Regions from separate parts of the Thermocaproicibacter melissae genome, predicted to be linked through region 2. Evidence: a T-box and tRNA genes for the amino acid it is inferred to sense, from the RefSeq annotation. Region 2 holds a T-box; the other holds one or more tRNA genes.

The links. A T-box is a leader RNA that pairs with one kind of tRNA and senses whether it is charged. The one in region 2 lies ahead of tyrS (tyrosine--tRNA ligase), so its partner is inferred to be a tRNA-Tyr.
Positions count from the first base shown of each region.
Region 1: it has a tRNA-Tyr gene. The T-box ahead of tyrS (tyrosine--tRNA ligase) is inferred to sense a tRNA for this amino acid. The anticodon was not compared.

Region 1 is NZ_CP101827.1:1,041,276-1,056,132, forward strand. It holds gene NOG13_RS05160 (M48 family metallopeptidase) at 21-560, opposite strand; gene tsf (translation elongation factor Ts) at 640-1,554, opposite strand; gene rpsB (30S ribosomal protein S2) at 1,593-2,345, opposite strand; gene NOG13_RS05175 (replication-associated recombination protein A) at 2,556-3,821, opposite strand; gene NOG13_RS05180 (hypothetical protein) at 3,854-4,069, opposite strand; gene NOG13_RS05185 (glycoside hydrolase family 3 N-terminal domain-containing protein) at 4,120-6,261, opposite strand; gene NOG13_RS05190 (AI-2E family transporter) at 6,354-7,547, opposite strand; tRNA gene NOG13_RS05195 (tRNA-Thr) at 7,802-7,877, shown strand; tRNA gene NOG13_RS05200 (tRNA-Tyr) at 7,916-8,001, shown strand; gene NOG13_RS05205 (glycoside hydrolase family 18 protein) at 8,274-8,945, opposite strand; gene NOG13_RS05210 (hypothetical protein) at 8,946-9,071, shown strand; gene NOG13_RS05215 (hypothetical protein) at 9,192-9,464, shown strand; gene NOG13_RS05220 (HAD hydrolase family protein) at 9,657-10,289, opposite strand; gene NOG13_RS09515 (HAD family hydrolase) at 10,273-10,461, opposite strand; gene NOG13_RS05230 (toxic anion resistance protein) at 10,698-11,834, opposite strand; gene NOG13_RS05235 (5-bromo-4-chloroindolyl phosphate hydrolysis family protein) at 11,864-13,075, opposite strand; tRNA gene NOG13_RS05240 (tRNA-Leu) at 13,366-13,452, shown strand; gene trmB (tRNA (guanosine(46)-N7)-methyltransferase TrmB) at 13,630-14,286, opposite strand; gene NOG13_RS05250 (YbaK/EbsC family protein) at 14,283-14,771, opposite strand.
Region 2 is NZ_CP101827.1:643,105-657,961, forward strand. It holds gene NOG13_RS03310 (TlyA family RNA methyltransferase) at 1-504, shown strand, start outside; gene NOG13_RS03315 (NAD(+)/NADH kinase) at 501-1,364, shown strand; gene argR (arginine repressor) at 1,361-1,810, shown strand; gene recN (DNA repair protein RecN) at 1,815-3,500, shown strand; T-box leader at 3,531-3,772, shown strand; gene tyrS (tyrosine--tRNA ligase) at 3,829-5,064, shown strand; gene NOG13_RS03335 (YfhO family protein) at 5,149-7,836, shown strand; gene gdhA (NADP-specific glutamate dehydrogenase) at 7,892-9,223, opposite strand; gene glnA (type I glutamate--ammonia ligase) at 9,515-10,846, shown strand; gene NOG13_RS03350 (ANTAR domain-containing response regulator) at 10,886-11,428, shown strand; gene dapF (diaminopimelate epimerase) at 11,442-12,275, shown strand; gene NOG13_RS03360 (LL-diaminopimelate aminotransferase) at 12,335-13,555, shown strand; gene NOG13_RS03365 (carbamoyl phosphate synthase small subunit) at 13,605-14,681, shown strand; gene carB (carbamoyl-phosphate synthase large subunit) at 14,678-14,857, shown strand, end outside.

The sequences.
Region 1 (14,857 bases), 400 kb from region 2:
GCAAACGGAGACCCTTTTTGTTAAAGTCCAAGGCTGCACTGCGCCTGTTTGAGCAGGGCAATGCGTTCTTTATAATCCGGCAGAATTCGGCGCACCTGCTCATAAAAGCGGGGCCCGTGATTTTTCACGCGGATATGTGCCAGTTCGTGCACGACGATGTATTCCGCCGCTTCTTTTGGCAGCAGAGCGAATCGGTAGGAAAAGCAAATGCTGTTTTTCCCGCTGCATGACCCCCAGCGCGTTACGGCTGACGTGATTTTCAGACCGGTCGGTTTTACGCCCATTTGCGGAGCGTATTTTTGAATCAGTTCTTCCGCCAGCTGCCGTGCCTGCATTTTAAGCTCTTTGACTTCCGCGGGTGAAAAATTTCTTGCGTTTTCTTTCCGCTCACGCTGGCGCACCAGCTGCTTTTCAATCCATTTGCGGTGCTTTTCGAGAAACGCGTGAATTTCCTTGTCGCTTAAAAACAGCGGTGCTTTGACAAGCACGCGAAGGTCTTTCCCGACCGAAACGGCAAGCGTTTTTCTTCGGGAGCGCTGAACCTCAACCGGTATGTCCATTTCCTTCACCACGCTTTTTCTGTTGTTATGACAAAAGGGACCTGCGAAACAGGTCCCTTTTCTATGATCTTGCTTAGAATTATTTCACCATGCTGGCGATTTCCTCTGCAAAATTATCCTGGCGTTTTTCAAGGCCTTCGCCTTTTTCAAATCTTACAAAGTCAACAATCTTAATGCTGCCGCCAAGCTGCTTGCCAACTTCTTCTGTCAGCTGCTTAATGGTCTTCTTGTCGTCCTTAATGTAGGCCTGGTCAACAAGGCAAACTTCCTCAAAGAACTTGCGGAGTCTTCCGTTGACAATCTTGTCGGCAATTGCGGCCGGCTTGCCGGACTCAATGACCTGCTGCTTGAGAATTTCCTTCTCGTGCTCAACAACATCGGCAGGTACGCTTGCTTCATCGAGATACTGCGGAGCAATTGCGGCAATCTGCATGCAGACATCTTTGGTAAATTCCTTGAATTCCGGTTTTGCTGCGATTTCCGGAGTGGTGTCAAATTTAGCAAGAACGCCGATTTTGCCTTCTGCATGGATATAAGAACCGACAATACCGGTGAGCCTCTTGAAGCGGCGAATCTTGATGTTCTCGCCGATTTTCAGAATCTTTTCCTTCAGGATAGCATCAATTGTCTCGTCAGAGCCGACAGCCTTTGTCTGAAGAAGAGCATCAATGTCAGCCGGATCTGAGGCAAGGATAGTATCTGCGCAAGTTTTTACAAACTCACGGAACTCTGCGTTTCTCGCAACGAAGTCTGTTTCCGCATTGACTTCAATGACAACGCCGGCATCGCCAGCCTCGTTGACAGCAGCATAAGCAATGCCTTCTGCTGCAATGCGGCCAGCCTTTTTCGTTGCTGCGGCAAGGCCCTTTTCACGCAGGAAATCAATTGCCTTGTCCATATCACCGTTAGCTTCTGTAAGAGCCTTCTTGCAGTCCATCATTCCGCAGCCGGTCTTTGCACGGAGGGCTGCAACATCTTTTGCTGTGAAAGCCATATTACAATTCCTCGCTTTGCTGTTTAATGTTGAATGAATTATTCTGCTGCTTCCTGATCTGCAGCTTCTTCTCCCGTCTCTTCTTCTTCTGCCGCGGCAGCGCCCATCTGGCCTTCTCTGCCTTCGATGATTGCGTTCGCCATGGTTTCGGAAATCAGCTTGACAGCGCGGATAGCGTCGTCGTTGCCCGGGATAACATAATCAATTTCATCCGGGTCGCAGTTCGTGTCGACGATTGCAATAATCGGAATATCGAGCTTGCGAGCTTCTGCAACCGCAATACGCTCTTTGCGCGGGTCAACAATGAACAGCGCTCCCGGGAGAGACTTCATGTCTTTGATGCCGCCGAGGAATTTCTCCAGTTTTTCAATTTCGAGCTTCAGTTTGCCGACTTCCTTTTTCGGAAGGAGATCGAACGTTCCGTCTTCCTCCATCGCTTTGAGCTGGTTCAGACGGTCAATCCTGCGGCGAATGGTACGGAAGTTTGTGAGCATGCCGCCGAGCCAACGGGCATTCACATAGTAAGCGCCTGCGCGCTCAGCTTCCGCTTTAATGGACTCCTGAGCCTGCTTCTTTGTGCCGACGAACAGAACCGACTTGCCTTCTGCGGAAAGATCGCGAACGAAATTGTAGGCTTCTTCCAGTTTACGGACAGTCTTCTGCAGATCAATGATGTAGATGCCGTTGCGCTCTGTAAAAATATACGGAGCCATTTTCGGGTTCCATCTTCTGGTCTGGTGGCCAAAGTGTACGCCTGCTTCGAGGAGCTGTTTCATGGATACGACTGACATAATAAATAAACCTCCTTGGTTTTTCCACCGCCGCACTTGATTTCTGGCGATAAAACCCGCTGCTGCGGGCACCGTTCGCCGGTGCGGCGTGCGTTATGCATCATTTAGTATATCATACTGTAATTCCGAAAACAAGCAAATTTTACATTTTCGGCACGTTGCCTATGGAATTAACCTTGACGCAATCTACCAACATTCAGAAGTATGTTTTTATTTTTTAATCTTATTCCAATAGCTTTCGTAAGCACGCTCGGTTTTGTTATCGCCAAACCGGTAATAGACCGTGTCTTTCAGAACGTCCGGAAGATACTGCTGCTCGGTCCAATGATTCGGAAAATCGTGCGGATACTTATAAAACTGACCTTTATGCGGATTATCTTCCCCGTCATAGTGCTTGTTCTGGAGCTGGCGCGGGATCGGGCCGGTTTTGCCCGCACGAATGTCTGCAATTGCTGCATCAATTGCGCAATAGGCAGAATTGGATTTGGGAGCCAAGCAGACCAAAACGACGGCGTCCGCAAGCGGAATTCGCGCTTCCGGCAGGCCGACCTGAAGGGCGATGTCAACCGCAGCCTTTACAATCGGGATAATCTGGGGGTATGCGAGGCCCACATCTTCACAGGCACAAACCATCAGTCTGCGGCAGGCGGAAGGCAAATCTCCCGCTTCCAGCAGCCGAGCAAGGTAATGCACCGCAGCGTCCGGGTCGGAGCCGCGCATGGATTTCTGAAAGGCGGAAAGGATGTCGTAATGCTCGTCCCCCGCGCGGTCATACCGCATGGCGGAGCGCTGGGTCAGCTCTCGGGCGGCTTCAAGCGTAACATGACAGGAACCGTCCGCGGCAATATCGCCGGAGAGTACGCAAAGTTCAGCCGCATTCATCGCCTTGCGCACATCACCGCCGCAGGCAGTTGCAATATACTCCGCGGCACCGTCCTCGACGGTAATTTTGCGGTGCTGTTCCTCCTCGAGGAAGCGGAACGCGCGTTTCACCGCCAAAAGCACGTCTTCCTTTTCCACGGTCTTAAACTCGAACACCGTGGACCGGCTGAGGATAGCACCGTAAACATAGAAATACGGATTCTCCGTTGTGGAAGCAATCAGCGTGATGGAACCGTTTTCGATGAATTCCAACAGCGTTTGCTGCTGCTTTTTATTAAAGTACTGAATTTCGTCCAAATAAAGGAGAATTCCGTTCGGAGCTTCTAGGGTATCAATACGGTCAACGATGGAACGGATATCGGAAGTCGATGCGGTTGTACCGTTTAGTTTGAACAGTGCCCGCTCTGTTCTTCGGGCTATGATGGAGGCAAGTGTAGTTTTCCCGACGCCGGAAGGCCCGTAGAAAACCATATTCGGAATTACGCCGGATTCGATAATACGACGCAACGGCTTACCCTCATCCAAAAGATGATGCTGGCCCACAATATCGTCAAGTGTTTGGGGACGCAGTCTGTCCGCCAAAGGAGCCGCCATGGAAATCCTCCCCTGCAAGATTATTTTGTAAACTATTTATTTTCTTTGGGGTCTTCTTCATTATCTGCAAAATAACTGCCACTGTTTCCATTATTACAACCGATGTGCAGTGTCATTCCCTGCTTTGCCGGGCTGAGCAGTATGCCGATAACGACACCAAGCAGCAGAAAGAAATTGCAAAGCAAAAACAGTGTACCTTTTTTTACGGTGAATCCCCCTAGCCCTCTTTGTATTTTCTTCCCTATCATAACGCACAGCGGTAAAAGAAACAAGTTTTGCCCGAAAATTCCGTTTCGGGCTATTGCGCTGGTTTTGTCAAAACAAATTCTGCCCGCAGCAAATCGCTGTCTTTGGAGCTGGGACCGACCATAAGAATGAATTTCCCCGGCTCGGTGACGCGGCGTTCATCCGGCGTTACCAGCGAAAAATCTTCACGCTGGAATTTGAAGCACACAGTTTTTGTCTCCCCAGCTTTCAGAGAGATTTTCTGGAAGCCGATTAACTGCTTAATCGGAGTCATCACCGAGCTAACGCAGTCTCGAAAATAGACTTGAACGGTCTCAAAGCCGTTTCTGTCGCCGATATTCGTCACATCAACTTTTGCAGTGAGGCTTTCGCCGTCCACCCGCAGATTGGAATAACGGAAGCTTGTGTAGGACATTCCTTCGCCAAACGCGAACAACGGCGTTTCGGGCAAATCCATGTATTTTCCGCCATGCCAGCCGGGTAGGCTGTTGTAGTAAACGGGAAGCTGCCCCACATGGCGCGGAAAAGAAATCGGCAGCTTCCCGCTTGGATTCCATTTGCCGAAGATGGTTTCCGCAACGGCAAGGCCGCCGAACATTCCGCCGTTGAACGCTACAATCAGGGCGTCGGTCTGTTCTGCCGCTTCTTGGATGCAGAGTGGCTTTGAAGCAACGAGCACAGTAACCATCGGTTTACGCAGCCTGCGAAGTCCGCGGAACAATTCCATTTGCGCACCCGACAAAGATAGGTCTGCCCTGTCCTTCATTTCACCGGTCTGTTCAATTCTGTCGCCGAGGACGAGCACAATTGCATCGCATTGCTGGACGGTAGAAACTGCGCCCGAAATATCGTCGTCAACCCCGGGGAAAACGCCACAGCCCCGATGATAGCTCACCGCAATACCGTTTTGCTCGGCCAGTTCCCGAATACCATCAAGAACGGTATAATACGGTTTCACGGGTTTATGGTCGGGATTGGGAGTGGGATGCGAAAAATACGTCCAGTCGCCGTATTGTGCGCGGATATCGTCTGCGTTGGGGCCGATGACTGCGACGCTTTTTATGTCTTTGGACAGCGGCAGGACACCGTTGTTTTTCAGCAGCACAATACTTTCCCGCGCGAGCTTCTTGCATACTTCGAGATGCTCGGCGCAGCCCATGCACCCCGGTCTGCCTTTTTTCTCAGGCTTTTCAAACAAGCCCATGCGGAACTTGATTCTGAGAATATTGCGTACTGCATCGTCAATGACTTTTTCATCCAGCCGGCCGTTTTCCACCAGCTTAATAACAGCTTCATAAAAGGCCGAGCTTGTCATAATCATGTCGTTTCCGGCAATTGCCGCCATGCGTGAGGCTTCCATGATGTCTGCCGCAACATGCTGGTTCTTCACGAGGCTGTTGACATTGTCCCAGTCCGTAACGACAAAGCCGTCAAAGCCCAGCTCATCCCGCAGAATGTCGTGCAGAGCTTTTCGGCATGCCGTAAACGGCGTGCCGTCAATGGAACCGTACGCCGTCATAATTGTTCCGCACCCTGCTTTGACCGCTTTCTCAAACGGGGGCAGGAACACTTCACGCATTTTACGGAAGGTCATTTCGGTGTCACAGGAATCGCGCCCGCCAACCGCTTCGCCATAGCCGATATAATGCTTGGCACAGGCGAGAATACTGTCATCGCTGTCGAGGCTGTCGCCTTGATAGCCTTTTACCATGGCCGCGCCCAGTTCTCCGGCAAGATATGGGTCTTCCCCGAAGGTTTCGTCAACGCGGCCCCAGCGCGTGTCTCGCGCAAGGCAAAGCACCGGCGAAAAAGTCCAATGCACGCCATCCGTTGCTACTTCACGCGCCGTTACACGTGCCATCGCCTCAACAGAATCGCGGTTCCAGCTGCAGGCCGCCGCCAACTGTGACGGGAAGATTGTGGCGTTCTCATTCAGGCAATGTCCGTGTACCGCATCAATTCCAAACAGGGCTGGAATTCCGAGCCTTGTTTTCAGCGCAATGGACTGCAGCTCTCTGGCATCGTCCCCGAACACATGGAGGAACGAACCCGCGCCTTTCTTGGCCCATTCGATCGCTTCTTGTCTGGAAACCATGTTACATGGAATCTGTATCATCTGCCCTGCTTTTTCCGGCAGGGTCATGCGGGACAAAAGTTCTTCCACACGATTTTCCAGTTCTTTTGCATCAACCATACAACATCCTCGATTCTATTCTAAAAAACCCGCATGCGTCTGATTTTCATCAGCCATGCGGGGCTAGTTGCGCTTTCGGCAGGCCAGCAAAGTCATTCAGGCTGCTTGTCCGCTTTCTCTTGCGGGTTGGCCTCATCCGGAATATTCCAAGTCTGCGGCTTCGCACGGCGCTGGACATCTTCCCGAAGCAATGCGTAAATCACGGAGCAAATGGGGATATTGATAATCATTCCGAGAACGCCGAATGCATTGCCGCCGATGGTAATGGCAATCAGCATCCAGAGAACCGGCAATCCGACGCGGGAACCGACGACGCGGGGATAAATCAGGTTGCCCTCCAATTGCTGGAGCACGCAGAAATAAACAATAAACCATAGTCCTTCAATCGGGCTGACGATTGAAACAAGAAGTGCACCGATAACCGTGCTGAGAAATGCACCGATAATCGGGATGAGGGCATTAAATGCGACAAGGACTGAAATCAATATTGCGTAAGGAAAACGAAAAATGTTCATGCCGATGAAGCAAAGTGTGCCAAGGATGCAGGCCTCCGTCAATGTTCCCGTAACGCAGTTGTAAAAAGCACGATTGGTAAGGTGACACACATGATGGACCCAACTCGCTTGTTTCCGCGGCAGGTAGGCATAAAGAACCTTTTTCATCTGCGCGACGAGTTTTTCTTTCTGCGCCAAGGTATTGATGGCGATGACAATTGTAAGCACAAGAGAAACCGCGCCATGGAAAAGATTTGAGACGGCGCTTACCGTAAAACTGACAAGCCTGCTGGCCATCTGCTGCCCGTATTTGGATAGCATATTGCTGATGTTGGGCCAGTTAATGTTGAGCTGATCCGCATATTGCATCAGCTTCGGATGCTGCTCGGAAAATGCCGAAATCATTTGCTGCAGATGGGCGATAACGGCCGGAATACTGTTCGTCAAGTTGGTAATGGTGCGTGCCAGTTCCGGAATCACGAAGAAAAGCAAAAGGGTAATAAGGCCGAGGATGATAATAAACGTGACAAGAATACTAAAGCCGCGCCGCATTTTCGGCCAGCGTTTTTGGAACCTCCGGTTCAGCGGAGCAAAAAGGCGGTTCTCAACCTGAATCATCAGGACGTTAACGACGAAGGCAACCGCAAATCCGGCAAGCACAGGCCCAACAATGTTCAATAACGCTCCAAAGAAATTGGGAACCAGGTACAGATTCTTTACCAGCATGTAAAAGGCAATGGCAAAGACGATAAGGATAATGATTTTCTTCATATTCCTTTTGTTGAGTTCCATTTTGCTTCCCTTTCCGAAATCGGATTCTCTGGCCGAAAGTTCATTTTCTCTATTATAACGACAAAAGGTTTGCAAAACAAGAAGTTTGCTGAAAGCATTTGCAGGAGCCAGCACAATCTGATTCTGCCCCAAATTAGGCACGGTTACACAGTAAATTTCCGCTGCAAGTGCTGTAAGAAAAAATCAAATTTTAAGAAAGTTTGGTCTTGACATCGCGTTTTGTGTATGGTACAATGACAAGGCACTGTGAAAACGCTGGCGTAGCTCAGTTGGTAGAGCAGCTGATTTGTAATCAGCAGGTCGGGGGTTCAAGTCCGTCTGCCAGCTCCAAACAGCTTACAACAAAATTCCATATAGATTTTTTATCTGGAGGAGTTCCAGAGCGGTCAAATGGGGCAGACTGTAAATCTGTTGCTTAACGGCTTCGATGGTCCGAATCCATCCTCCTCCACCAAATGACAAAAGGCCAAAGTGTTCAGCACTTTGGCCTTTTGTCATAGAATCATTGCTTCGGAAGTGTTCTGGCATGACTCGGGAATCCCCTCAAATATCAGCAGACAATCGGCTTACCATTAAGAGGCCCCCTTCCCTTTTGACGTAAAAATCCGGTAATTAACTTCGGGTGCGATTTGTATTTATAACTTTTAGGCCCTTGCCAATTACTTTGGCAAGGGCCTTATTTCATATACTGGAGTTCTTCAAACACTCTATTAAAGCTCGGTCCTGTCAGCCTAAAGCTTTCCGCACAGCACTGAGCAGCGTTCCGTTTCGGTCTTGGGACAGTTCCCATATACCGACGCCAAGCAGGTTTTTTGAAAGCGCATACTGCGTCTTTTTCTGAATGGAAGAAGCATCTTCATAGCTAACAAACGTGGAACCGTTATACAGCCACGGCACCATAACAGCGGAATCGTAGAACTTCTTGTAGGAAGAATTCGACGCATATTTGGACTGGATGGTATCGTACGAAACCGTCGCGCCAGAAGTAAAGCGCTGCCACAGGCCGTTATTCGCATTCGTCACGCCCTGATACGCGTATCCGTAAAACGGTACGCCCATGACCAACTTTTTCGCAGGGAAGCCGTAATTCAGCCATGTACGAACTGCATTGTCCACGCTGAATTTATACTGTGGAGAGGTGCCGGATGGTATGTAGAGCGGAGCGTTAAAGTCTGTGTACTGGTCCCACGTTCCGTGAATGTCATACGTCATAATCATTCCATAATCCACATACTGCGCGATATTGGAAAGGCCGACGCCGGCTGCATAACTGTTGTTTGCCCCACCAGCAAAAGAAAGAATATAGTGTTTGTTGTCCGCGATGCCTTGCTTCTCCAATTTCGCCCGAAGTGTTTTCAAAAGCAGACCGAAGTTTGTCTTATCCGCTGAGCGTGAAATATGGGGTGTGTAAAAGGCAAAGGCGCTGCAGAAGAACTGCTAGATGAAGAAGGAGCTGTTCTGGGAGGCGCCGAGGTCGGCTTAGAAGCGGACGATACCGCCTTGGAAGAGGAAGAAGCTAACTGAGAGGTCGCCGCTTTGGATGCGGAAGACAGCGCCGCAGCAAAAGAATGAGAGGACGATACTGCTGCCGAAGCGGCAGAAGATACCGCGCTCGAAGCGCTTGAAGGAGACACTTTCAATGAAGTGTTCGAGGTTGCCGCCGCTGAAGAAGCCGAACTTGCTGCGAAAGAGGATGCGGATTTCTCTATCTCGTTGGGCGATGTTGCTGAGAAAGCCGAATGGTCATCAAGCAGCACATCCTTCGGCACTGTGCTAACGATCTTTTACCGCAATGTTTCCGCCCCGCTGTTGGTAGATACAGAAATTAAGAGGACCGAGATCACCGCAAGTATGACAAGCGGAACACGTTTCGTCAAATGCGTCTTAATGTTAACTTTTTTCCTCTCTCTCATTTAATAAACCCTTTCTTGTTAGTTGTAACAAACTGGGGTAAATAGTAGCATATTTTTTTGACATTTTACAAGCAGCAAAATTTGGTAAAATTCAGACAATGACCTAAGAAATGTATTACTTTACATTTTTCTTACAAATATAAAAAATGCACCCCTTAGGGGTGCTGAGAGACAAATCGAAGCGCCAACTGGAGAATTATCCACGAAGTTCCGGAGAACAATTTTTCAGCAGCCATTTTGCAACGCCGTCGCGGTTATTGCTCTCAATAACGCCTGTGGCCATCTGCTTTAGCCCCGGTACCGCATTTTCTACCGCATAACATTCATCCGAGATTTTGAACATAGGAACGTCGTTTATCGCATCGCCGAAGGAAATGATTCTATCGTAATGTCCGATTTCTTTCAGCTTTAAGATTGCATTCGCTTTGCTCGCTACCTTCGGCATAATTTCGCACCAATATTCATCGCGATACAATTCCTGCTGGAACGTGCAGTTATAATGGGGGTCATCCTTAAACCGGTCATAAATTCCCTGCAACTCTTCTTTTGTGCCGATGCATGTAAAATAGAACACATCCCCGCGATACAAGGAATCAATATCGTTTAGCGGGTTCAAACGCCTATCTCCCCTGCGCGAATTCAGATAGTTCAGAATTCCGGCGTTTTCTTTGCCCCGAATCCAAGAAACCATTTCTTTCTTATCAACAAAGGCATACACAAGCGGGTAAATATGGTTTGCAATGAAAAACTCGGCGACGGTTCGCTTTTCTTCTTTGCTGAAAACATTGGAGATTACAATTTTGCCGGAAGGTTCAAAGATAAATGGCAATAATCGGCATGGATATCTGTAATCCGGCCGTAACAACCGAAGCCGAGGACAGCGACCGCGCCGTTGCATAAGTGAAGTGCATCCCATTTTGAATGAGCCTGTTCAGTATATCAAGGCTAGTTTGATTAATCCTGCTTTCGGTATTGAGCAGCGTTCCGTCTAAATCGGACACATACAATGTTTTCAGAATAAATCACTTCAAAATTTGTGTGAAAGATTGGTGTTGGTTTCCAGAAAGTAACGAAGCTTCGTTTGCAAAAGTTATGCGTATTTCCTTGATTATACAGCAACAAGATTCTACAAGCAAACCATTTTCTCGCCATGGAGCAGTGCATAGAAAAGAGGCGCAGACGAAAAAGTCTACGCCTCTTTTGTTGCATTTTTTGTTAAGCCGCAAGATACCGGAAATCAGCGGAGCTGCAGAAGTTTGTTCTTGAGTTCGGTTTCCAGCTTCCGCATTTCCTGCTCGGCCTGCGCACGCTTTTCGCGGCCTTCCTGCTGAATCCGCAGTACCTCATCCAGAGTGGAAATCAGAGTTTCATTGGTATGCCGCAGGGTCTCCATATCCACGATTCCACGCTCGGACTCCTTTTGCGTTTCGATAGTTGCCATTTTGAGCGTATCCGCATTTTTGCGGAGTAGTTCATTTGTCATATTGGTTACTTCGCGCTGCGCTTTCGCCGCCTGCGCAGAATGTTCGACACCCACGGCAAGAACCATTTGGCTCTTCCAGAGTGGGATGGTGTTCACGAGCGTTGACTGAATCTTTTCGCTCATGACAATGTCATTGTTCTGCACCAGTCGAAGCTGCGGAGCCATTTGAATGGATACCATGCGTGTCAGTTCAAGGTCATGCAGTTTCTTTTCAAAGCGCTCGCACATATTGGAAAGGTCGTTTGCTGCCTGCGCATCTTCCGCAAGGCCGGATTCCTGTGCCTTTTTCTGCAAGGCGGGAAGGTCCTTGCTCCTGACTTCTTCGAGCTTTTTCTTGCCCGCGAGAATGTACATGGACAGTTCCTTAAAATAGGCCTTGTTGACCTCGTACATTTTATCCAGAACCGAGATGTCCTTCAGCAGTTGCACCTGATGTGCTTCGAGTGCTTCGCAGATTTTGTCGACATTCGTCTCCACTTTGGAATAACGAGCTTTCAAGACAGCCAGCTTGTTGCCTCCGCGCTTAAAGCGCGCGAAAAAGCCTTTTTCCTCTTCCCCGACGTCGAAGCTTTTCAGCTCCGCCACAACATTGGAAAGCATCTGCCCCACTTCGCCCAGATCTTTCGTGCGGACGTTTTCCAATGCGCTTTCCGAAAAATCCGCCATTTTCTTCTGGGCACCGGCACCGTACTGGATGATTTGATTGCTGTTGGTCAAATCTATTTTTTGAGCGAATTCCTCAACCATTTTCATTTCCGCCGGGGTCAGCATCGGTTCCGCAACCGTAAGCTCGTCGGATTGTGAAGCCGCAATTTTCTCGATCGGCTCTGCCGTTGGAGCAGGAGTCGGTTCAAGAGTCAATTCCGGAGTAAGCACCTCATTCTGGTCCATGATAAACCTCCATCCGATTGATAATTTTTCTATTCTTTGCCGCCGTTATCCGGCACTTTTTCAAAATCGCTTCCCGTAAGGCCGCCCTGCTTCAATAACATTTCCAATGTGGAAACATCTGCGGATATATCAAGGACATCGTCTTCAAACAGTTTATCAAGCAGATTGGCGAATGCGACATTGACGGTATCGAGTGCATGCTCAATCTCTGTTTTCGCTTTTTTAATGTTTTCGCCCTGAACCGGCTGCTCATCAAACTCCTGATATGCCTTCACAAGCTTCAGTGTTGTGGGCAGGTAATACCGCATAAAACTGCGGATATCCGGCAGTTTTTCCGGATGCTGTGCGACGCATGCAAAAATCCGCGCTGTCACATTCTCCAGCTGATCCAGTTTATCGGAAATTTCTTTCTCCGGCAAAGCGTCGTTTACCGCACGAATCTGCTTTAAATAATCATTGCCTTCTTTTTTAACTGCTTCCAGCTCGGCAACCTTGGGGTCAGCCTGCGTCTTCTGCTCTTCTTCCTGTTTCGCCTTCATGCGAGCCATATAATTCCGTTCGGCTTCCAGAAACTCCTCGTAGGTGATATCGTCAACCATGAAACAGGTTTCGTTTCGGTCGAGGTGTCCCTCGGGGTAAACACCGGTTGATATCATTTTTTTGAGGTCTTTTCGGATGCGCTGAGGGTCTTCTCCCACAAGTTCCGCCAGTTTTGCAATGGTGCAGAACGCCGCTCCGCCGATTGCATCACGGTAACGGGCAAACCTGCGTGCGCGTTTCTGCGAGACGATTCCGTAGCCCATCAGAAAGAACGAACCGGCGGTAAGAGGTGTTATGACGCTCAATGCAACTACGATACTGTCTGCTGGAAGCTCTCCGACAAGTGCACCGGCTAACAGGGCAATATCCGTAATCAGCAGCATACTTCCAAAGATAGCGCCGATAATCGTAAAGACGATTCCCGAAATGAGGCCTGGCATTCTTCTGCGAAATGTCCCTTGCTCAGGGATATGCCCAAAGCCAGCTTGCCCCGGTGCTCCGCTCCCTCCGGTGAATCCTTGCCCTGGGTTGCGGCCAGCAGCATTTCGTCCCTGTGTTCTGAGGTTTTCTAGGATTTCATTGATTTCATCCGTAATCTCCTGAACATGGTTCTCAACTGCATGGCCGATCTGTTCAATATCGCCGTTATGGATTGCATTGCGCACGGTTCGGTGAATATCTCTGTAATCTCTGTTGCGCATAGCTTCCTCCGAATACTACTGTGAAAAACGTAAACACAGTCCATAGTGAAATAATTATAAAGCATTCCCAAATAAATGACAATGGCTTCCTCCTTCATTCCACGGTAAAATTTTTCTTTTGCGAAGGTAATTTTTATTTCTCGGGAAAGTTACAGGTGTTTTTCCGTAGAAATATGCCGTATTGGCACGTCTTACGCAATTTCAACTTGATTTTTTAGTCTGATTACGATATACTTATTTATGTTGTGTGCGGCTGTGGTCTTGAGACACTTCTCTGCACAAATGAAAATGCCGGTGTGATGGAATTGGCAGACGTGCGGGACTCAAAATCCCGTGGTGGCGACACCGTGTGGGTTCGACCCCCACCACCGGCACCAAGAAAGCTCTGTGGAAGATAAAAGCCACAGAGTTTTTTTTATATTCATTCACACACGAAGAGGAGCGGTACCGAATGGCGTGCCGGTGGCATGCCAGAGCCGCGACTGACCGAGGCGTGCAGGCGATAGTCTCATGCGAAAAAAGGCGGCGGAAACCATATCCGCCGCCTCCTTTTTCTATGCCAGCTTTGCCCAAAGCGCTTTGATTTTGATTCCGCGCTCCACAAACATCAATTCATGCTCCGTCGGGATATCATCGGGACGGTTTAAGGCTCGCAAATCATACGTCTTTTCGGTTACGACGAATCCGCTTTCTGCGAGATACTCTAGTGTATCCGCAAAAAGGTCGTCATCATCGGTTTTAAACGCGATTTCACCGCCCGGAACCAGAATTTTTTTGTAGTTTTCGAGCTGGCGTGGATGCGTCAAGCGCCTTTTGTGGTGTTTTTTCTTCGGCCAGGGATTGCAGAAATTGATATAGATGCGCTGCACCGTGTCTTCCGGACCCATGGAATCGGCGATGCGCTCAATATTCATAGCGGTAAGGATGATATTGTCCGGCTCACGGCCAGCCTCACGGTAGGCGGCCTCCAGATTGCGTTTGGCCGGACCTAAAACGGTGTCTTTTAGGTCGACGCCAATGTAATTCACTTGCGGATTGGCCGGTGCAAGGGCGGCAAGAAACAGTCCTTTGCCGCAGCCGAGCTCCAGTTCCACGGGCTGACTCCTCGGAAACAAGCTGTGCCATTTTCCCAAATACTGCTCGGGATGACGGATAAAGAACGGGCAGGCGTCAAGTTCCTTTGTCGCCCATGGCTTATAACGCATTCTCATGCTGTTGCAGAAACCTCCATACTCTTGCAGACATCAACCCACTTAATCGCACCGGAAACACGGAACAGCTCATCGCATGTGAGTTTGACACACGAATTGTCGCTTCCTCCGGCTGGATAAATGCAATCAAAGCGCTGCAGCGAACTGTCACAGTAAACCTTTGCGGAGGGCGGGTTATCAAACGGGCATACCCCTCCGACACGGTACCCCGTCAGTTTTTCCACATCGTCGTGGCTCAGCATCTTCGCTTTAAAACCGAACTCGGCTTTGAACTTCGCATTGTCGATTTTGACATCGCCAGCAGTTACAATCAGCAGACATCCGCCGTCTTTATCATAGAACGAGATGGATTTGGCGATCCGCGCAGGTTCTACTCCAAGCGCCTTCGCAGCCAACTCAACCGTTGCACTGGAAACCGGAAAAACTGTCAGCCGCTCTTCCAAGCCGTAGCGGGAAAGATAGCTTCTGACCTTTTCAACAGACATGGTTAACCCTCCTGAGAAGATATGAGAACTCCGCAAAAATCTCGTTCAGTATAACATTTTTCCCGTTTCTCCGCAACTTTCCTTTC
Region 2 (14,857 bases):
AAGGTTTATGCCATTGATGTTGGGTATGGCCAGTTGGCTTGGAAGCTTCGCACCGATCCCCGTGTTATCAACCTGGAACGGACGAACGTGCGCTATCTGACGAAAGAACAAGTGCCGGAACTTGTAGACTTTTTCAGCGTTGATGTTGCCTTTATCTCGTTGAAGCTTGTCCTTCCGGTAGCCAGAAATTTTTTGAAAGACGGCGGTGAAGCAGTCTGCCTGATTAAGCCGCAGTTTGAAGCAGGGCGTGAAAAAGTCGGCAAAAAAGGCGTCGTCCGCGATCCGGCTGTTCATGAAGAAGTGATTCACAATACCATCGAGTTTGTGCTGAATAACGGATTTTCTGTGCTCGGGCTGACATTTTCTCCGGTCAAGGGGCCGGAAGGCAACATTGAGTATTTGCTTTACCTAAAAAAATCAGATGAACCTGTGGGAACAATTCCCGATGTAAAGCTGCTGGTTCAGCGTTCACATCGTGTTCTGAACGGCGGAGGAGAATCATGAAAATTGCGGTATTGCCCAATTTAAGCCGTGAAAAAGCTCAATATTATACGGTTAAGCTCATTGAGCGTCTCCGTGGATTTGGTTCTGCAATTTATATGCAGCGCGGTTTTCAAAACAGTTTCTCGGAATACGGTATCCGTTTCTTCGACGATTTGAAAGATATGATCCGTTCCTGCGACTTAATGGTCGCGCTTGGCGGTGACGGAACAATCATTCACTGCGCGCGCTATGCTGCAGAATTTGAAAAACCGATACTTGGTGTCAATGTCGGCCGTCTTGGCTTTTTGGCCGAATTGGAAACCGACGAATTTGATGAGCTGAAAAATCTGGCTGAGGGCAATTACCGCGTTGAAAACAGGATGATGCTTGATATTCACTACTCTGAAAACGGCGTAGAAAAAACGTGCTCGGCACTCAATGATGCTGTGATAATGCGTGGAACGCTTTCGCCGATGCCGGATTTTCGCGTTGATTTTAACGGCAGGACCGTTTGTGATTATCGTGGCGACGGATTAATTGTTTCCACGCCGACAGGGTCTACGGCGTATTCGCTTTCTGCCGGAGGACCGATTATTGACCCTGAATTGTCGTGCATCTTGCTTTCTCCCGTTTGTTCTCACTCTCTGCTTACCAGGCCTGTTGTTTTTGGCCCGAACGCAGAATTGAGTGTTCAAACAAATTTCCGCGCCGAAGGCGAGGCATTTTTGACCATGGACGGCGAAATCTCCGTGAAACTTGAACCCGGGCAGATGGTTCAGTTCAGCCGGTCGAAAAGAACAGTGAGCATCGTGAGATTGAAAGATTATAATTTTTACAGTATTGTGAATGAAAAGCTCGGGGATGGGAGGAATGATGGTTGAAGAAGAAGAGACACGAGAAAATCCTGGAGTTGATTCAGAAATATTCCATCGATACACAAGAGGAACTGCTTCGTCTGCTTCGCGAAGCAGGATATGATGTAACACAGGCCACGGTATCTCGTGATATCAAAGAGCTTCGGCTACTGAAAATGCTTTCTCCCGATGGAAAATACCGTTATGTGCCTGCAAAAGATGACAGTAAATCGAACTCCGGAAAGTTCTTTTCTCTTTTTGCCGATTCTGCGGTCTCCGTTGCAAGTGCGCAGAATATCGTCTGCGTAAAGTGCCAGCCGGGAATGGCCAATGCGGTGTGCGCAGCGATGGATGCCTTGTATCGCGACGATGTCGTAGGCACCCTCGCGGGCGACGATACTATTTTTATTCTTACACATAATGATAAGGAAGCTGAACTTCTTGCGGAAGAATTGAACGATATAATCAGGTGATTTTATGCTGACACAGCTCTACATTGAAAATGTGGCGGTCATCGAAAAAGTCAGTGTCGATTTTCATTCTGGATTTAATGTCCTTACTGGCGAGACCGGTGCTGGAAAATCGATTCTGATTGATTCCATTAACGCAATTCTTGGGGAACGCACTTCCCGAGATCTTGTGCGCACAGGAGCAAAGTCGGCTTTTATCAGTGCGGTGTTCACCAATCTTGGGAAAAACGTGCTTGCAAAACTTGAGGAACTTGGTTATATTCTCGATGAGGATAATTCCGTTATGCTTCAGCGTGAGATCTTCGCAGACGGAAGAACAGCTTGCCGTATCAACGGAAGGCCGGCAACGGTATCCACGCTGAAAGAAATCGGCCCGCTGCTTGTCAATATTCATGGTCAGCATGAAAGTTATGGATTGCTTTCTCCTGAAAATCATCTGTCCTATTTAGACAGCATGGGCCTTCCGCAGGATTTGATGGAACGTTATTCCGCTGCTTTTTCCGAAGCCAAAAAGGTTCGTCGGGAATTGGAAGCGCTGAATATGGATGAAGCGCAGAAGGCACGCCAAATTGACCTGCTTACATATCAAATCAAAGAGCTTGAAGAAGCAAATCTTCGGGAAGGCGAAGAGGAAGAGCTGGAAAGCCAGCGCACCATGTTCCGGAACAGTGAAAAAATTGCTTCTTCCATTAAGCAGGCAAAGGATTATCTCGATGGCGGAGAAGAAAGCGAGGGCGCTGTTTCGGCTGTTTCCACCGCTGCGGATTGCGTCAGAAATGCAGAGCAGTATATGCCGGAGCTCCATGCCCTTGCGGAGCGCTTGCAGAGTATTGCTTACGATTTGGAAGACTGCCGTGAAGAACTCCGCAGCTATGATGACAGGCTGGAATATGACCCGACTGAACTGGATGCAATTGAAGCAAGGCTAGATACAATCTACCGCCTTGGGCTGAAATACGGCGGTTCGGTTTCCGAAATGCTGAAATTCCTGGAAAAGAGCAAGTCGGAGCTTAGCAAAATCCAGATGTCCGATGAATTGGCTGCGAAACTGAGGTCTCAGTATAAAGAAGCCGTTACGCAGGCTAAGAATCTTGCTATGGAAATATCCGAATGGAGGGAAAAAGCGGCAAAGGATTTTTGCTGCCGCGTCAAGAAAGAACTTGAGTTCTTGAATATGCCTCATGTAGCATTTGAAGTGAAGCAGGAGCGCGGGGCTTTAAACTCTAAGGGATGTGACAAGGTAGAGTTTTTGATTTCAACGAACGCGGGCGAGCCTGCAAAGCCGATTTCCAAAATCGCTTCCGGCGGGGAACTTTCCCGAATTATGCTTGCGGTAAAGACTGTGCTCGCCGGGCGCGATGAGGTCGGAACGTTGATTTTTGATGAGGTAGATAGTGGCGTCAGCGGCGGTGCAGCGCAGAAAATCGGCCTCAAGCTCCGTGAAGTCTCAGAAAGCAGGCAAGTAATCTGTGTTACCCATCTTGCCCAGATTGCTGCGTTGGCTAATAGTCAATACCTGATTGCGAAAAATGTCAAAGACGGCAAGACCTACACGCAAGTAACGGAATTGGATGACGAAGGCCGCCGTCAGGAATTGGCCCGCATTATCGGCGGGACGAAAATCACTCCGCTGACTTTGCAGAACGCCGCAGAAATGCTAAAAATGGCTAGAGACAGCGCAAAACCCACTTGACAAGCTTGTGCTTGTGAGTGTATATTAAAAGAATCAGCGATGAAGGGAAAAAGTACGTCAACAAACCCGGCAAAGAGAGCCCGCGGTCGGTGTAAGCGGGTGCGGACCTTGGCGGAAATACATCCTGGAGCTGCAGGCCTGAAAGTTTAGTCCAGTAGGGTCGGCCGCGTGCGCGCGTTACAGCGCAAGGGTATTTTGTCTTGTACCCGTAAAGGCTGCTGTCGTGAGGCTGCAGTAAACTGAGGTGGTACCGCGGTATATCCGCCCTCTGCAAATTTCGCAGGGGGCTTTTTTTGTAGCGCCCCTGCATTGAGATGGAGGAATTAACATGGGTGTGTACGAACAACTGAAAGAGCGTGGTCTGATTGCGCAGGCTACGGACGAAGAAAAAATCCGCAATCTTCTGAACAATGAAAAGACTACTTTTTACATTGGTTTTGACCCAACGGCAGACAGCCTTCATGTTGGGCATTTTATCCCGATTATGGTGGCTTCACATCTTCAGAGAGCCGGTCACAGGCCAATCATGCTTTTTGGCGGCGGAACCGGTATGGTGGGCGACCCGAGCGGCAAAACCGATATGCGAAAAATGCTGACGAAGGAAGAAATTGCTCATAACATTTCTTGCTTCCAGAAACAGATGTCTCACCTGATTGATTTTTCCGATGGAAAGGCTATTATGGCCAACAATGCCGATTGGCTTGCCAACCTGAATTATATTGATTTTATTCGCGACATCGGTGTATGCTTTTCTGTGAACCGCATGCTCGCGGCAGAGTGCTACAAACAGCGCTTGGAACGTGGCCTCTCTTTCTTTGAAATGAACTATATGATTATGCAAAGCTACGACTTCCTTGAGCTGTTCCGCCGCTACGGCTGCCGTTTGGAACTGGGTGGGGATGACCAGTGGAGCAACATCATCGGCGGTGTCGAACTGATTCGCCGCAAAGAAAACGCTGAGGCTTATGGCCTTACGGTTTCGCTTCTTACCAACAGTGAAGGCAAAAAAATGGGTAAAACCGAAAAGGGTGCAGTCTGGCTTGATCCGGAGAAGACCTCTCCGTTCGAGTTCTACCAGTATTGGCGGAATGTCGGGGATGCAGACGTTGTCAGATGCCTGAAAATCTTGACCTTCGTTCCGATGGATCAGATTGCACAGTTTGAAAAGCTGGAGGGCCAGCAATTAAACGAGGCAAAAGAGCTTCTCGCTTTTGAAGTTACTCGTCAGATTCATGGCCAGCAGGAAGCGGAAAAGGCCCGTGATGCCGCGCGCGCTATTTTCAGCAAGGGAATAGATAGCGAAAATATGCCTTCTACGGAAATCAGCTCGGAAGACCTTGCAAATGGGGAAGTGGGTATTCTTGACCTGCTTGTCAAAACGAAGCTTGCGCCTTCCAAGAGTGAAGCAAAACGCCTTGTTCAGCAGGGAGGCATTGTTGTGGACGGCAAGAAAATTGATGACATCGGAGCTACCCTTCAGGAAAAGAATTTTGAAAAAGACGGACAAAAATACGTTGTCATCAAAAAGGGCAAAAAGGTGTTTTTGAAAGTAATTTTGAAATAAATTTAACAGAAGGAGAGGAAGTTTTAACTTGAAAAACTTCCTTCCTTCTTTCTTTTGTGAAACGGCAAAAGGGAGATGCATCAAATGACGAAAAAACTTCAATATACCGTGCCACCTGTATTTGTTGCAGCAATTCTTCTTCTCGTCTATGCCGTTTTTCGATTATTTCCGTTCGGCACAGGAACCGTTTCATGGTGCGACATGAATCAACAGGTTATTCCGTTCCTGATGGATTTCAAGAACATTTTGGACGGAAAGGCAGATATGTTTCTGAATCTGCAGAATGCCGGCGGCATGAATTTCTGGGGCGTTTTTCTGTTTTTTATCAGTAGCCCGTTTTCCTTTTTGGTGCTTTTGGTGGACAAGGCCAGCATCTACAAATATATCAATATCTTGCTTCTTTTGAAGATGATGACCTGCGCTTTCACGGCAAGTGTTTATTTTAGAAAAAGATATTCCAACTTGAATTTGCCGCAAGTAACAGCGCTTTCCGTTATGTATGCGTTCTGCGGCTACACGATGTTTTACTACCAAAATATTGTGTGGCTGGATATGATGTATCTTTTTCCGCTGCTGTTGCTTTCCCTGCATAAGCTGGCCGAAGAAAAAAAGCCTCTTTGCTATATCCTCGTTTTTTCTGCAATCCTTACGGTAAATTTTTACCTAAGCTACATGGTTGTTATCTTTTTGATTCTGTCGGCAGGTATTTGGCTGTTTTTCTTCCATGATAAAGCGGAACGGAAATATCTGATTTTGTTATTCGGTCTTTCCACGTTGGTAACCGGTTTGCTGACAGGTGTAGTGTGGTTGCCTTCCCTTTTGGAATATTTGGTTTCTGCTCGGACAGGCGACATCATTACAAGCCTCAGAACAGGCAAATTCATTACGCATCTCGACACCACATTAACCGTAATCCTTTGCACTGGAGCTATTATTGCAGCGGTGGTAATGGTATTTATATCCAGGATTTACCATGACAACTACGTAAAGCTCCTGCTCATCTTGCTTGCGGTAACACTGATTCCCGTTTTTTTTGAACCGGTTAACAAAATGTGGCACACGGGGAGTTACCAGTCTTTTCCGGTTCGTTACGGGTACATGCCGATTTTCATCGGATTGATTTTATCGGCGGAATGTATTTCGAATTTGAACAGAAATGCCGGCGGATTGCAGTTGAATCGCAATAATCCCGGGTCGGTGATTACCGCTGCGGTCGCAATTATTGCTGTGATTTTTTGCGCATATACAATTCTGCGCTATGAGTTCAAAACGGTTACGGTTTATACGATGACGCTTTGGGGAGATAAAAACAGCTTCAAGCGCCTTTTCCTTTTTGCTATGGCTGTTGCCTTTGTCTACTTAATCGTGATGCTCCAAATGCATTATCATCAAGTCAAAAAGCTGCTGTTCTCGATTTTTCTCTGTGTTCTTACCGTTTTGGAAGCTGTGTTTTACTCGAGTGTTTACATCGGTTCCGCCGGCAGCAACGCCCAGTATTATACGCCGATTATGGACCTTGCAGATCGTATCAATAATAATTCGCTGTATCGGGTCAAAATGGAAGAAAAGTATTTTGACGTTAATTTGATAGGCAGCATGGGCTATAATTCGCTGAGCCATTACACTTCCTTGACCTCCAAGCAGTATATGTTCGCGATGAAGAAGCTGGGCTATTCTTCCTACTGGATGGAGGTAAATTCAAACGGGGGAACAAAGCTGACAGATGCGCTGCTCGGAAACAAATATGTCCTCACTCGTACCTATGACGTTTTTGATGAGCAGCTAAGTAACGGAAATGCGGGAGACACGGTCTATGCAAATGGACTTTATTCCATCGTGAAGAAAAATACCGATATTCCCTTCGGTTTTGTTATGAAATCAAATAACATCACAAAATTAAAAGATTTACCGGACTTTACACGGCTTCAGCTCCAGCAGTATCTGTTTGAATCTGTCTTCTCCTCAAAGCAGGAGCTGATTCAGCAGTATCAACCTACATCCATGAAAAATGTAACCGTCAAAAAAGATGATAATTATAAATTCCTTCTGAATAATCAGGAAGAGGAAGGAAACATTCGTTATGAGATTCCGGTGGAAGGTACGCAAACCCTTTACTTTGATTGTTTTGACCAACTGACAAATCAGCTTTATGAACATATCAATTCCAGTTTTTCCATAACCGTGAATGGTCAGATGCTTGAAATTGAATATCCGACGCAACCTCAGAACGGCCTTGTCTGCCTCGGTACGTTTACAGATGAAATCGTCGTTGTAGACATTGGTGTTCTCAAAAATGTATACGCAAAATCATTCGGTGTTGCCGGATTAAAAGAAGACGTGCTTTCTTCCGCACTGGCTTCGGTGCCGAAGGCTGACCTTCGCCAAAGCGGAAATTCGATTGTAGGAACAGCCACAGCGGAGCAAGATGGCGAATATTTGTTTTTGCCTGTGAGTTACAGCAAAGGCTTTCGTGCATCTGTAAACGGGAAACCTGCTGAAATCTATCGAGTCTTTGACTCGTTCATGGCGGTGAAGCTGGAAAAGGGTCAAAACCAGATTTCTGTTACCTATATTCCTGAAGGATTCATGCCCGGACTGATTTTAACTGCGGCCGGCGTCGTGTGTGCTTTTCTGCTGGAGTTTTTCCGTCGGAAAGGATCGCTGTACCGCTGGAAGAGAACGCAGACAGTATTTCAGATACTTTTCGCAGGATTGCTTGTATGCACGATCGCTGTAATTTATATCATGCCGATCATCATATTCTTTGCTTAAAAAAACAGCTTCCGATAGTAACATCGGAAGCTGTTTTTGTAATTAAATATTGTAATCAGACAATACCCTGGCTGACCATCGCATCTGCAACCTTGAGGAAGCCTGCAATGTTTGCGCCTGCAACGTAGTTGTTCGGCATGCCATATTCCTTTGCAGCCGAAGAAACGTTGTTGAAGATTCCGTTCATGATTTGCTTCAACTTGTTGTCAACTTCTTCAAATGTCCAGGAGAGGCGCTGGCTGTTCTGGCTCATTTCAAGTGCCGAAACGGCTACGCCGCCTGCGTTGGAAGCTTTGCCCGGTGCATACAGAACACCGTTTTCCTGCAAATATTTTTCAGCTTCTATTGTAGTCGGCATGTTGGCACCTTCAGCAACAGCGAAGCATCCGTTCTTTACAAGCTCTTTTACGTCTTCCAAGCCAAGTTCATTCTGTGTTGCGCAGGGCAGTGCAATGTCGCAAGGAACGCTCCATACACCGTGGCCTTCATGATATTCAGCATGAGGATGATCGTTCACATATTCACGGATTCTTGCACGGCGGACTTCCTTAATTTCCTTAACTGCTGCAAGATCAATTCCATCCGGATCATAAATCCAACCGTTAGAATCACAGAGGGTAACGACTTTCGCACCAAGCTGCTGAGCCTTTTCGCAGGCATAAATAGCAACATTTCCTGCACCGGAAATCACAACGGTCTTGCCTTCCAGAGATTTGCCGTTTGCCTTCAGCATTGCCTCGAGGAAGTACAGAAGGCCGTAGCCGGTTGCCTCCGTGCGTGCAAGAGAACCGCCGTAAGGAATTCCTTTACCGGTGAGAACGCCTTCATAGTGATTTGTAATGCGTTTATACTGTCCATACAAATATCCAATTTCTCTTCCGCCAACACCGATATCACCGGCAGGAACGTCAACATCCGGACCAATATGACGGTAAAGTTCCGTCATGAAGCTCTGGCAGAAAGCCATAATCTCACGGTCGCTCTTGCCCTTCGGGTCAAAATCGGAACCGCCTTTGCCTCCGCCGATTGGCAGGCCGGTCAAAGAGTTCTTGAAAACCTGTTCAAATCCGAGGAATTTGATGATGCTGAGGTTGACGGACGGATGGAAGCGAAGGCCGCCCTTGTAAGGTCCGATGGCGTTGTTGAACTGTACGCGGTAGCCGCGGTTTACCTGCACACGGCCAGCGTCGTCAGTCCATGCAACACGGAACATAATCTGACGATCCGGCTCCGTGATGCGCTCCAAAATTCCGGCCTTTTGATATTTCGGGTTTGATTCCACAACGGGCTCCAAAGATTTCAGGACAACACTTGCAGCCTGGATGAATTCGGGCTGATTCGGGTTTTTACGAATCAACTCATTCAGTTGATCGTTAACATAAGACATTGTTGTATCCCCCTGTTTACTTCAAATTTAAAAGGTGAAGTTATAACATCACCTAAAACACTAACATAATATCACATCAAAATGAATTTTACAAGAAAAAAATTGCAAAAATGAAGGAAAGGCGATTCAAAAATTCATTTTGACGAAGGCCGGAAATCATGGAAAGGTAGGCGAAAACGATTGACACGACTTTGGAATTAGAATAGAATAAGAACAATACAGAAGGCGTGAAAATAACAAGGAGGTTTTGTGTGGAAAGTCCTTGTTATTATTTTTTTAGGAGGGCTCTTTATGCCTAAATATACGCGAGAAGACATCATACGCATTGTGAAGGAAGAAGACGTAAAATTCATTCGGCTTCAGTTTACGGATATTCTGGGTACACTGAAGAATGTTACCATTACACCCGGGCAGCTCGAAAAAGCACTGAACAACCAGTGCATGTTTGACGGCTCTTCCATCGAAGGATTCGTGCGCATCGAAGAGTCCGACATGTACCTCCACCCGGACATCAACACATTTGCGCTGTTCCCCTGGTACTCGCAGAATGGGCGGATTGCGAGACTTATCTGCGACATCTACCTGCCTGACGGCAAGCCATTTGAGGGAGACCCGCGCCATGTCTTGAAAAAGCAGGTCGAGAGGGCCGCTCGGCTTGGTTATACCTTTAATGTAGGTTCCGAATGTGAATTCTTCCTTTTTAATACCGATGAGTTCGGACACCCCACTACAATCACGCATGACACGGCGGGCTATTTCGACCTTGGCCCGGCAGATATGGGCGAAAGCTGCCGCCGCGATATCTGCCTGAACTTGGAAGAAATGGGCTTTGAAATTGAGGCCTCCCACCACGAAGTTGCGTTTGCTCAGCATGAGATTGATTTCAAGTACAGTGATGCCTTGTCTGCAGCCGACGACCTTATTACTTTCAAATTGGTCGTGAAAACCTGTGCCGATGCAAACGGACTCTGTGCAACATTTATGCCGAAGCCGATTACCGGCAGGGCTGGTTCCGGACTTCATATCAATATGTCTCTGTTCCGTGACGGGCAGAATGTTTTCAGCAGTTCCGAAAATAAAATGGGATTGAGCCAAGAAGGATTGAGTTTCATCGCCGGCGTAATGAAGCACATAAAAGGTATTTGTGCAATTACGAATCCTCTTGTAAACTCTTACAAGAGGCTTGTGCCCGGATTCGAGGCCCCATGCTGCATTGCGTGGACCACTGGCAACCGCAGCGCCCTGATTCGTATCCCGGAGTCTCGCGGACCAGCAACGCGGATTGAACTTCGCAGCCCGGACCCGGCCGGTAACCCGTATCTTTCCTTTGCTCTGCTTCTTGCGGCGGGACTGGATGGAATTGAGAATAAGCTGCAGCCGATTCCGCCTGTTTCGGCAAATATTTACGGCATCAGCGAAGAAGAACGCGTAACCAGCGGAATTGATAATCTGCCGGCAGACCTCAACGAGGCTATTTCCGAAATGAAAGCTGACCCGTTTGTCCGGATTGTTTTGGGAGAGCACATCTTCCAGAAATATCTTGAAGCGAAGGAACGCGAGTGGAAGGAATACTCGGCGACGGTAACGGAATGGGAATTAAACCGATATCTGAGCAAATTTTAGTTTGCAATAGGAAGAATCCAACCGCGCGGGGTTATTTATATGAGCAGCATTGTCGTGGCAAACTCCAATCCGGTGTTTGCAAAAAGAATAGCGTCTGTTTTACATTCCAGCGGGTTGTATGTCAGCGGGATATTTGTCAGCGGTGCGCAATTGATTGATTTCACCAAAAAGCACTATCGCGGCGGAGTTGTTATCAGCAGCGTAAAACTAAAGGATATGCCTGCAGTCAATCTTCCGAGAATCATCGGTTCAGCCTATGATTTCCTGTTTCTTATAAGCCCGCAGTTTGCAGGAATGTGCAATACAATTGAATATGCAAGTCTGCTCATGCCCATAAACCGTACGAATCTGCTGTCGACTGTGAATATGTTTTTGAATCTGGCAGAGGTAACGCCACCTTCCGTTAAAAAGAAACTCCAAAGCGGAATCAATGACGAGAAGGCAATTATTGAGCAGGCAAAAAATCTACTCATCAGCAGAAACAATCTAACGGAACCTCAGGCTCACCGGCTGATTCAGAAGAAAAGCATGGATATGGGCCGTAAAATGGTGGAGACCGCGATGATTATTTTAATGTCATAAGGAGTCGGTGATAATGAAATTCACAAAAATGCAAGGTATCGGCAACGACTACATTTATATTAACTGCTTTGAAGAAAAGGTGGACGATCCGTCCGCTTTGTCCATTCGCCTGAGTGACCGCCATTTTGGCATTGGTTCCGACGGGCTTATTCTAATTGAGCCATCTGATATCGCCGACTGCAAAATGGATATGTATAACGCCGACGGTTCACGCGGGATGATGTGCGGAAACGGAATCCGTTGTGTGGGAAAATACGTTTACGAGCGCGGAATCGCCAAGAAAGACGTGTTGACGGTTGAAACGCTGAGCGGGGTAAAAACGCTGAAGCTGAGCGTTAAAGACGGGAAAGTCGGGGAGATCGAAGTCAACATGGGAAGCCCGATTCTGGAACCGGAGAAAATACCTGCATCTTTCCAAGGGGAGAAGGTAGTTAACCAGCCGTTGACGGTAGGCGGTAAGGAGTACCGTGTTACCTGTGTTTCCATGGGGAATCCGCATTGCATTGTCTTTGTTCCGGATACAAAATCCTTGCCAATTGAGAAAATAGGCCCGCAATTTGAGAATCACCCCGCATTTCCGGAACGTGTCAACACGGAATTCGTACAAGTGCACAGCGAGCATGAAGTCAGCATGAGAGTATGGGAACGCGGCTCAGGCGAAACGCTTGCCTGCGGAACCGGGGCGTGTGCAACTGCTGTTGCCTGTGTGCTGAACCAAAAGACGGGGCGCGAAGTGCTTGTTCACCTGCTTGGCGGCGACCTGAATATCCGTTGGGATGAAATTTCCAATAATGTATTTATGAGGGGTCCCGCTGAATTTTCTTTTGACGGAACCGTCGAAATCTGATATAATATTGCCTTAGTAAGGCGTGTTTTTGAATTTTTAAGGAAGGGATCGTGCAAAAATTGCTGAAAATCAACAACAACTTTGCAAAACTTCCGGCAAATTACCTGTTTGTCGAAATTGCAAATCGGGTAAAGAAATATCAGGATTCCCATCCTGACGCAGAAATTATAAAACTTGGAATTGGTGATGTGACACGGCCACTGCCGAAAGCAGTCGTGGATGCAATGAAGAGGGCTGCCGACGAGATGGGCAACGCTTCGTCATTCCGCGGCTACGGTCCGGAAGCTGGCTATCTTTTTTTAAAGGAAGCAATCGCGAAAAATGATTTTCAAAGCAGGGGAGTGGACATTTCACCCGATGAAATCTTTGTAAGCGATGGAGCAAAGAGCGATACAGGCAGCATCGGGGATATCCTTGGTATAGACAACGTGGTCGCAGTCTGTGACCCTGTATATCCGGTTTATGTCGACACCAACGTCATGGCCGGCCGAGCCGGAGAGTATATTGAAGGAAAAGGCTTCAGCAAGATTGTTTATATGCCTTGCCGCAAAGAAAATCATTTCCTTCCTGAACTTCCAACACAGCAAGTAGATATGATATACCTGTGTTTCCCGAACAACCCGACCGGAATGGGAATCGACAGGGAAAATCTAAAAAAATGGGTTGATTATGCCTTAGACAATCAGTCGTTGATTCTTTATGATGCTGCTTATGAGGCATTTATCACGGATCCGGATATGCCGCACAGCATTTTTGAAATCGAGGGCGCAAAGAAATGCGCAATTGAATTCCGCAGCTTTTCAAAGACTGCAGGCTTTACGGGAGTCCGCTGCGCTTATTCCGTGATTCCGAAAGAGCTTGTCTTTGACGGCGTTTCCCTCAACAAACTTTGGGACCGTCGTCAGTCTACGAAGATGAACGGTGTTTCGTACCCCGTTCAGCGTGCAGCCGAAGCCGTGTACTCCGAAGAAGGCAAGCGCGGCGTTCGCGAAAATATCGAATATTACCAGAACAATGCGAAAATCATGCTGGACGGCTTAGCAAAAGCAGGATTTGAAGTCTATGGCGGAACCAATTCGCCTTATGTTTGGATGAAAGTGCCGGACGGCCTTACTTCCTGGGAATTCTTTGATCTGTTGCTTGAGAAAGCCAACGTTGTCGGAACCCCCGGCTCCGGGTTCGGTTCCTGCGGTGAGGGTTATTTCCGCCTGACTTCCTTCAATACAAAAGAAAATACGCAGAAGGCTGTCGAACGAATTGTAAAAACGTTCGCGAAGTGACTGTGCGGCTTCTTTGTGCGCCGCTGACAAAAGGATTGGTTGGTGAACGATGAAAGCTTACCTGATGCTTGAAAACGGTGCCTGCTTTGAGGGGCAGGGGTTCGGTTGTGAACGCGACACGCTGTGTGAAGTTGTGTTCAACAGCGCCATGTGCGGCTATACCGAACTCCTGACCGACCCTTCCTATGCCGGGCAGGGTGTTGTTATGGCTTATCCGTTAATTGGAAATTACGGCATTTGTTACGACGACTCGGAATCCATTAAGCCCTGGCTTTCCGCATACATTGTCCATCGAATTTCTGATGTTGCAAGCAACTTCCGCAGCGACGTAGATCTCAACACATATCTCAAGACAAACGGCGTCCCAGGTATTCAGGGTGTGGATACCCGTGCCATTACAAGAATCCTGCGTGAAAGCGGGACAATGCGCGGCATGATTGCTTACGGGGACCATGTTGACCGTGAAGCAATGCTTAAGAAGATTCATGCTTTTCAAATGGTTTCCATGGTTCCAATGGTAAGCTGTAAGGAAACGTCTGTCTACGGGGACGGACCGGTTAAAGTTGCTCTCATTGATTACGGCGTGAAGAACAACATCATCCGCTCTCTCGTAAAGCGCGGCTGTACAGTAAAGCGTTTTCCGCATGATACCTCCTTTGAGGAACTGCAAACATTCAACCCGGATGGAATTATGCTTTCCAACGGCCCTGGCGATCCGAAAGAATGCAAAAAAGAAATTGCAGTCTTAAAGCAGGTTATGAAAAGCGGAATTCCTACGTTTGCAATTTGCCTTGGGCACCAGTTAATGGCACTCGCCCATGGCTTTGACACATATAAACTGAAATACGGCCACAGAGGCATCAATCATCCTGTTAAAGACCTTTCTACGGGCAAGGTCTATATTACTTCCCAGAACCACGGATATGTGGTAGATGGGAAAACTGTCAATCCTTCAGTCGCGGACATCGGTTTCATCAGTATGAACGATGGCAGCATTGAGGGATTGAACTATAAAGGCGGGAAAATCTTTTCTGTTCAATTCCATCCGGAAGCTTCGCCCGGCCCGCTTGATACAGGCTTTTTGTTTGACCGTTTTCTCGATTTGATGGGAGGGAGCCTTCTGTGAAAAGAGAAGAGATTAAAAAAGTCGTCATCATTGGTTCCGGTCCTATCATTATCGGCCAAGCCGCGGAATTCGATTACGCGGGAACACAGGCTTGCCGCGCGCTGCGTGAGGAAGGCATCGAGGTAATTCTCATCAATTCCAATCCGGCAACCATTATGACAGACAAGCAGATTGCA